One region of the Paenibacillus sp. BGI2013 genome, then DNA from elsewhere that is predicted to be linked to it. Evidence: riboswitches for the same ligand, from Rfam matches in the RefSeq annotation. Region 1 holds a riboswitch; the other holds the start of a gene.
The links. Region 1 has a riboswitch for glycine ahead of sdaAB (L-serine ammonia-lyase, iron-sulfur-dependent subunit beta). Riboswitches for the same ligand answer to the same signal wherever they lie in the genome.
Positions count from the first base shown of each region.

Region 1 (3,493 bases):
CGGAGTTACTGGAGATACGGGAGCGACAGGACTGACGGGGACGACCGGAGTCACTGGTGTTACAGGCGCAACAGGCGTAACGGGGACGACCGGAGTTACTGGTGTTACAGGCGCAACAGGCGTAACGGGGACGACCGGAGTTACTGGTGTTACAGGCGCAACAGGCGTAACGGGGACGACCGGAGTTACTGGTGTTACAGGTGCGACAGGCGTAACGGGGACGACCGGAGTTACTGGGGCTACAGGTGCAACAGGCGTAACAGGGGCGACTGGAGATACTGGTGTTACAGGTGCAACCGGATTGACGGGAGCAACAGGAGTCACTGGAGATACAGGCGCAACGGGAGCAACGGGAACGACCGGAGTCACAGGGGTTACAGGTGCGACAGGCGTAACCGGAACAACCGGGACGTCCGGAGTAACGGGAGCAACGGGAACGACCGGAGTCACAGGGGTTACAGGTGCAACAGGCGTAACCGGAACAACCGGGACGTCCGGAGTAACGGGAGCAACGGGAGCGACCGGAGTCACTGGGGTTACAGGTGCAACAGGCGTGACGGGAACAACCGGGACGTCCGGAGTAACGGGAGCAACGGGAACGACCGGAGTCACAGGGGTTACAGGTGCGACAGGCGTAACCGGAACAACCGGGACAGCCGGAGTAACGGGAGCAACGGGAACGACCGGAGTCACTGGGGCTACAGGTGCGACAGGCGTAACCGGAACAACCGGGACGGCTGGTGTAACGGGAGCAACGGGAACGACCGGAGTCACTGGGGCTACAGGTGCGACAGGCGTAACCGGAACAACCGGGACGGCTGGTGTAACGGGAGCAACGGGAGCGACCGGAGTCACTGGGGCTACAGGTGCGACAGGCGTAACCGGAACAACCGGGACAGCCGGAGTAACGGGAGCAACGGGAGCGACCGGAGCCACAGGCGCAACAGGAGCTACTGGATCGACAGCAGCTTCTGCCCCTGCGGATTCTTCCTTGTTTGCTGATAGCCAGACCACGGCGTTGGGTCTTTCATTAGTAGCTGAAACGACGATTCAGACACTTAATGTACCTGTAGTGGCAGGTCAACGCGTGAAAATCGATAATAGTACACAAGTAGCAATAGTTGTAGGGTCTAACTGGAGTATTGCGTATAACATTAATCTGAGACGTAACGGAGTTTTAATTAATCAATTGCAACTCTCACGAACCGGTAATGCTTCGGGAACGTTGAGGTTTCTTTCCTCCAACACTTACGTGGATACATCCCCGACTACAACGACTAATGCATACACGATAAGTATCCAATTTACGACAACTAGCAACGTCACGAGTGCCTCAGCGGAAGTGAGAAATCTGAATGCTATTCGTTTCAGTTAAAATAGACATCGAACTTATGATAATTACACGTTACTTTTGTTGACATATATGATATTGTACATTACTCTATGGGTATACTTGATCAAAAATTTAGAAATATACCAATTCGAATCGAATTAAGATAATACAGCGGATGATAACGAGCGGGAGAGACCTGGGTTAGCCGAGTCAAATGGCTAGTGTTCAGGCACCGAAGGAGCAAGCTGCTGCGCACCCGGCGCAGTGGTTAATCTCTCAGGTAAATGTACCATCGTTGGACGCAACTCTGGAGAGTGCGCGAACTGCGCCACCCAAGGGGTATATGATCAGTCAGCCCGGTGAACTTGTCTGTAATCGCAGGCAGTGCACCCTTGTCGTGAGACACTGCTGATCATGAAACTCTCAGGTATCGAGGACAGAGAGAGGGCCTAAGGCCTTCTTCTGTCCTTTTTTGATGTCATCATACCTAAATAAGGGACATTGTGGATGAAACTCCTGGATCGAAATGACGAATACATTTTACAAATATGAATCATGATTAATAATGGAGGGTTACAAGGTGCGATTTAAAGATGTTTTCTCAATTATTGGTCCGTCGATGACGGGGCCTTCAAGTTCACATACAGCTGGAGCGGCAAGGTTAGGGAGAATTGCTCGACAGTGGCTAGGATGTACGCCAGATCGTGCCCGGCTGACGCTGTACGGTTCATTTGCAGATACGTATCAGGGGCACGGAACAGATCTGGCACTGATCGGCGGTCTGCTGGATTATGTCACAGACGATCCGCGTATCCCGGATGCAGAGCAATACGCAGAGGAAGCGGGCATGGAGGTTGAGTTTTATACAAGTGGCCTACCTGCTCCTCATCCTAATACGGTCAAAATTGAGTTGTGGCATGGAGAACGTGCCTGCTCCTTAATCGGTGCATCCATTGGTGGTGGAAGCGTATCCGTGCATTCGATGAATGATTTTCGTGTTCAGATTAGTGGTGAGTTTCCAACACTCGTTCTGCGGCATGCGGATAAAGCGGGCGTACTCGCGTCAGTGACGTCCACGATCAGTTCATCCGGGGTTAACATCGGGTATATGCAGGTGGACCGGAAAGCCCGTGATGGCGAAGCGCTTACCGCGATGGAAATGGATGGTGTGCCTAATCCTGATATGCTCAAGCGTCTAAGGGAGCTGGACCATGTATTGGACATTCGTGTTATCGATTTGAAGAGAGGAGTTGATTCGGATGCGGTTTAAACATTTGCACGAACTGAATACGATCTGTACAGCGGAATCCAAAACCATTGCTCAGCTGATGATCGAGGAGCAAGTTCAGGAGACCAATACACCGGAAGCGGATGTTGTGAAGCAGATGTCTGAATATTATCAGGTGATGAAGGAAGCGGTACGCAAAGGGTTAACGGAAGATACGACATCACGCAGTGGATTAACAGGTGGAGACGGCAAAAAAATGGCCGAGTACATTCGCAAGGGTGAGACTTGCTCAGGAGATGCTTCCGCACTTGCCATGGCGTATGCCCTGTGTGTATCTGAAGTGAATGCCTCCATGGGTCGGATCGTGGCTACACCAACAGCCGGTTCCTGCGGCATCATCCCGGGTGTGTTTATCAGTTCACAGGAGCGATTTGGCTGGACGGACGAACATTTGGTGAACGGGTTGTTCTGTGCGGGAGCAATTGGTTATGTTATCGCCAATAATTCATTTATCTCCGGGGCCGAAGGTGGCTGTCAGGCGGAAGTGGGTTCCGCTATCGGCATGGCTGCGGGTGCCATGGTTGAACTGCGTGGAGGTACACCGGAACAGGTTGTTCATGCCGTTGGTTTGGCGTTAAAAAATACACTGGGCCTTATCTGCGATCCGGTCGCAGGCCTTGTTGAAATCCCGTGCATCGTCCGTAATGGACTGGGTGCAGTTACGGCGCTGGCTGCGGCTGACATGGCCCTGGCCGGAGTGCGTAGTGCCATTCCGTCAGACGAAGTCATCGATGTCATGCTGGAAGTAGGCAGTGCAATGCCGAGCCGCCATCGGGAGACAGCCCAAGGTGGACTGGCCCAGACACCAACCGGCCGCAAAATGATGCAGAAGTTGGCTAAACCAAAGGCAAAGCGTGCCGAGCCTGAGCCGG
Region 1 covers NZ_PJFA01000016.1:35,573-39,065, forward strand. The annotation lists gene CXK86_RS32800 (collagen-like triple helix repeat-containing protein) at 1-1,375, shown strand, start outside; glycine riboswitch at 1,510-1,634, shown strand; glycine riboswitch at 1,639-1,775, shown strand; gene sdaAB (L-serine ammonia-lyase, iron-sulfur-dependent subunit beta) at 1,914-2,603, shown strand; gene sdaAA (L-serine ammonia-lyase, iron-sulfur-dependent, subunit alpha) at 2,593-3,493, shown strand, end outside.

Region 2 (3,493 bases), on a different contig from region 1:
GCGCATGCACGAGGTCGGCAGCCTGCTTCACATTTTCCACAGCACCAAAGAAGTTCGGACTCTGGATCATGACAGCAGCGGTATCGTCCGATATGGCGGCTTGCAGGGCATCCCAATCAGTGACGCCATCTTTATAACCAATCTCGACAATCTCCAGACGGAGTCCGTGCGCATACGCCTGCAATACCTGACGGGCTTCCGGATGAACGGTACGGGATACGATGAGCTGTTTGCGACGAGTTGCCGCTGCGGCCAGGTTTCCTGCTTCGGCAAAGGCAGTTGCGCCATCATACATACTGGCATTCGCTACAGCCATACCGGTTAATTCACAGATGTAGGATTGAAATTCGAAAATGGCCTGTAGTTCACCTTGGCTGATCTCAGGCTGATAAGGTGTGTAGGCAGTGTAAAACTCGGAACGGGAAATGACATGATTGATGACGGAAGGAACATGATGATCATATATGCCAGCGCCGAGGAAGCTGGCGTGTGTTTCGAAATTGGCGTTGGCGCCGGCTTGTTTGGACATGTGACGTGTCAGCGCATATTCATCAAGTTTGGAGGATACGGGCAGCTCGCCCTGATAACGAATCTCTTTTGGAATGTCCTGAAACAGATCCTCCAGCGTATCCACACCGATGGTTGCGAGCATGGCGCTCTGATCTTGTTCAGTCATGGGAATGTAACGGTGCTTGCTCATGCTTGATCAGCTCCTTGAGTAGGTGTCTTCGACGTACGTGTCCGTTTATGAAAAGGGGTCTTCACGACCTCGGCTTTTAGTTTCTTGCCGCGGATCTCAATCTCAAGCGGGGTTCCCAGCGCAGCGTATTTGCTGTCGATGAGGGCAAGCCCCAGATTACGCTTCAATGTAGGTGATTGCGTGCCTGTTGTCACTTCACCAATCTGTACGCCTTCGGCGTAAATCGGATAGTGGGGGCGGGGAATACCGCGCTCCAACACTTCGATGCCGACCAGTTTGCGGGCGGGCCCGTCAGTTTTTTGCTGTAACAAGGCTTCGTGTCCGATAAAAGGTCCGGCATTCAGCTTCACAAACATGCCAACACCAGCCTCAAGCGGAGAGATAGTTGCCGACAATTCCTGTCCATACAGAGGGAGCTTTGCTTCAAAGCGCAGTGTATCCCGAGCACCGAGGCCTGTCGGTACAAGTCCGTGACCTTCACCGGCTTGCATTAACCCATTCCAGACCACAGCGGCCTGATCTGCAGGAACATATAGCTCAAAGCCATCTTCACCGGTATAACCGGTACGGGACAACAGTAATTTTACTCCACATACTTCAGCATCCTGCACAAAACGAAACGGTTCAATCGAGCTTACATCCGTATCTGTAACTTTCCCGATAATGTCTACAGCCAGTGGACCTTGCAAGGCGAGTAGCGCCGTCTGCTCCGAATCATTGGTCATGCTTACGCCGGGGATCAAGTGCTCTTGCAGCCACGCCCAATCCTTGTCGATGTTGGAGGCGTTAACCACAAGCATATAATGCTGATCTTCCAGCTTATACACGAGCAGATCATCCACCACACCGCCATCTGGATAACACATCAGGGTGTACTGGGCTTGACCGGGAACCAGCGTGGTCACATCATTAGTCATCATTTGTTGCAAAAAAACTTCAGCCTGCTCACCCTGTACAGTGAATTCGCCCATATGGGATACATCAAACAGTCCAGCACGCTCGCGTACCGCTTCATGTTCTTTCTGGATTCCGCTAAATTGTACGGGAAGCTCCCAGCCTCCAAAATCAATGCACCGTACGCCTTCATATTGCTGATATAGTGGGAAGAGTGGTGTTCTAAGCAAATCAGACATCAAATCACCTCGTCATGGGCCGTCAGCCGGCCGGATATACAATCGTGGATCAATGAACCAGGGTATTTTTAAATTTTCAGCTAGATATTTTCATCACATAAGTATGGTAAGGCAGCTATGGCAGCGCCATTCTACATCCTGTTTTTCGTTTTTTGGGAAAAAGGAAAAGGACAGGCCAAAGAATCGGCATGCCAAGTAGCACGCTGTATTCTAAGGCTCTGTCCCTTGTACCTGAGAGTTACCCCGCTGCGTTGCGCAGCAGGTTTCCCCTTGGGTGATCATAACGCCCGCACAGGGCGAATAGATGCTCTCCAGAGTTGCGTCCCGTAAAAGTCCTTTTGCCTGAGAGATTCACCCCCGCTTATCGGTGGTTTACTCCTTCGGCGTTACCTCATGTACATCCCGAATCGGGTGTCACGGGTAATCTCTCCCTTTACATTCATCCGCGGGTATAACATAGTCCAATAAACACATTTACTCCTCTCATTAAAACGTGAATCCACTACTGATGTCAAGAACGATATCATAGATAATGATTTAAAACCGAATATTTAATTTAGTTTTTAACTTATTGTTCGTGTATTTAAAAAGACTACGCTTACTATTCTAATATTCACCAGTATATGAAGAAAGAGTGTAATCCGGTTACAGAATTTAGAGGTATTCAGCAAATAAATTGTGAGGTATCTTGACATTTGATTCAAAAATGTCATACGCTATGTTCTGGGAAAAAGGTTAAGGTCAAAGAACGCATGCACTCATTTAATGAAAAGCGAGGCGGATATCGATGAGCGAATTAAAAAGTGATTTCCTGTACAGTGAAGAGCACGAATGGGTGCAAACCGTAGGGGAGGATACTGTACGTATTGGCATTACCGAGTTCGCGCAGCATCAGCTGGGTGACATTGTGTTTGTGGAATTGCCTGACCTTGAAACCAATGTAAAAGCAGAGGACAGCATTGGAACGATCGAATCGGTCAAAACGGTGTCGGACTTGTTCTCTCCCGTCACTGGTTCAATCATTGCGGTGAATGATTCGTTGCAGGACTCCCCTGAACTTGTGAACAGCTCTCCTTACGAGGAAGGCTGGATGATTGAGATCCGTGTTGAGGGAGATCTGACAGCAGCATTGTCTACATTGATGAATGCAGACGCGTATCGGAAACATACGGAAGAATAGTATCAACGAACTTGTACTTATTAACATATATTTTATAATTAAATGATATGAGCTTCATATTGTTTCGACCTGTGTGAGCCGGATGCTTGCACAGGTTTTTTGTGCTTTCCAAGAATGGTTTTGAATGTGGAATGAAGCAGATTGTGGATGTAAATCACCTGATTGGACCAAGCTATAGTTTAGAAAATGATTCTGGAAATGACAAAAGTCATAGGCAAGAAAATCCTTGTGTACCAATGGGTTCAGCCATTATGCATCAAGTAAAACGATTACATAACCTAATGTTGTCATCATTGTTCATGACGAAAGTACGCTTTCATTTCATTGAACAGGAGAGCATTCTCGCTTAGGATTACAGCAGGGGAGAAATGATACCCCTTTCATAAATCATAATCACTTGATCCAAGGAGGATAATACAATGAGTAATTTGGACCAATCGTCCAATTCCAAAGGTGGGCTACGGGTAGGTGTTCAGCGTT
Region 2 covers NZ_PJFA01000009.1:189,754-193,246, reverse strand. The annotation lists gene gcvPA (aminomethyl-transferring glycine dehydrogenase subunit GcvPA) at 1-700, opposite strand, end outside; gene gcvT (glycine cleavage system aminomethyltransferase GcvT) at 697-1,833, opposite strand; glycine riboswitch at 2,050-2,150, opposite strand; glycine riboswitch at 2,154-2,276, opposite strand; gene gcvH (glycine cleavage system protein GcvH) at 2,621-3,013, shown strand; gene CXK86_RS21540 (PTS mannitol transporter subunit IIBC) at 3,433-3,493, shown strand, end outside.
Region 2: another riboswitch for glycine. It lies ahead of gcvT (glycine cleavage system aminomethyltransferase GcvT); the one in region 1 lies ahead of sdaAB (L-serine ammonia-lyase, iron-sulfur-dependent subunit beta).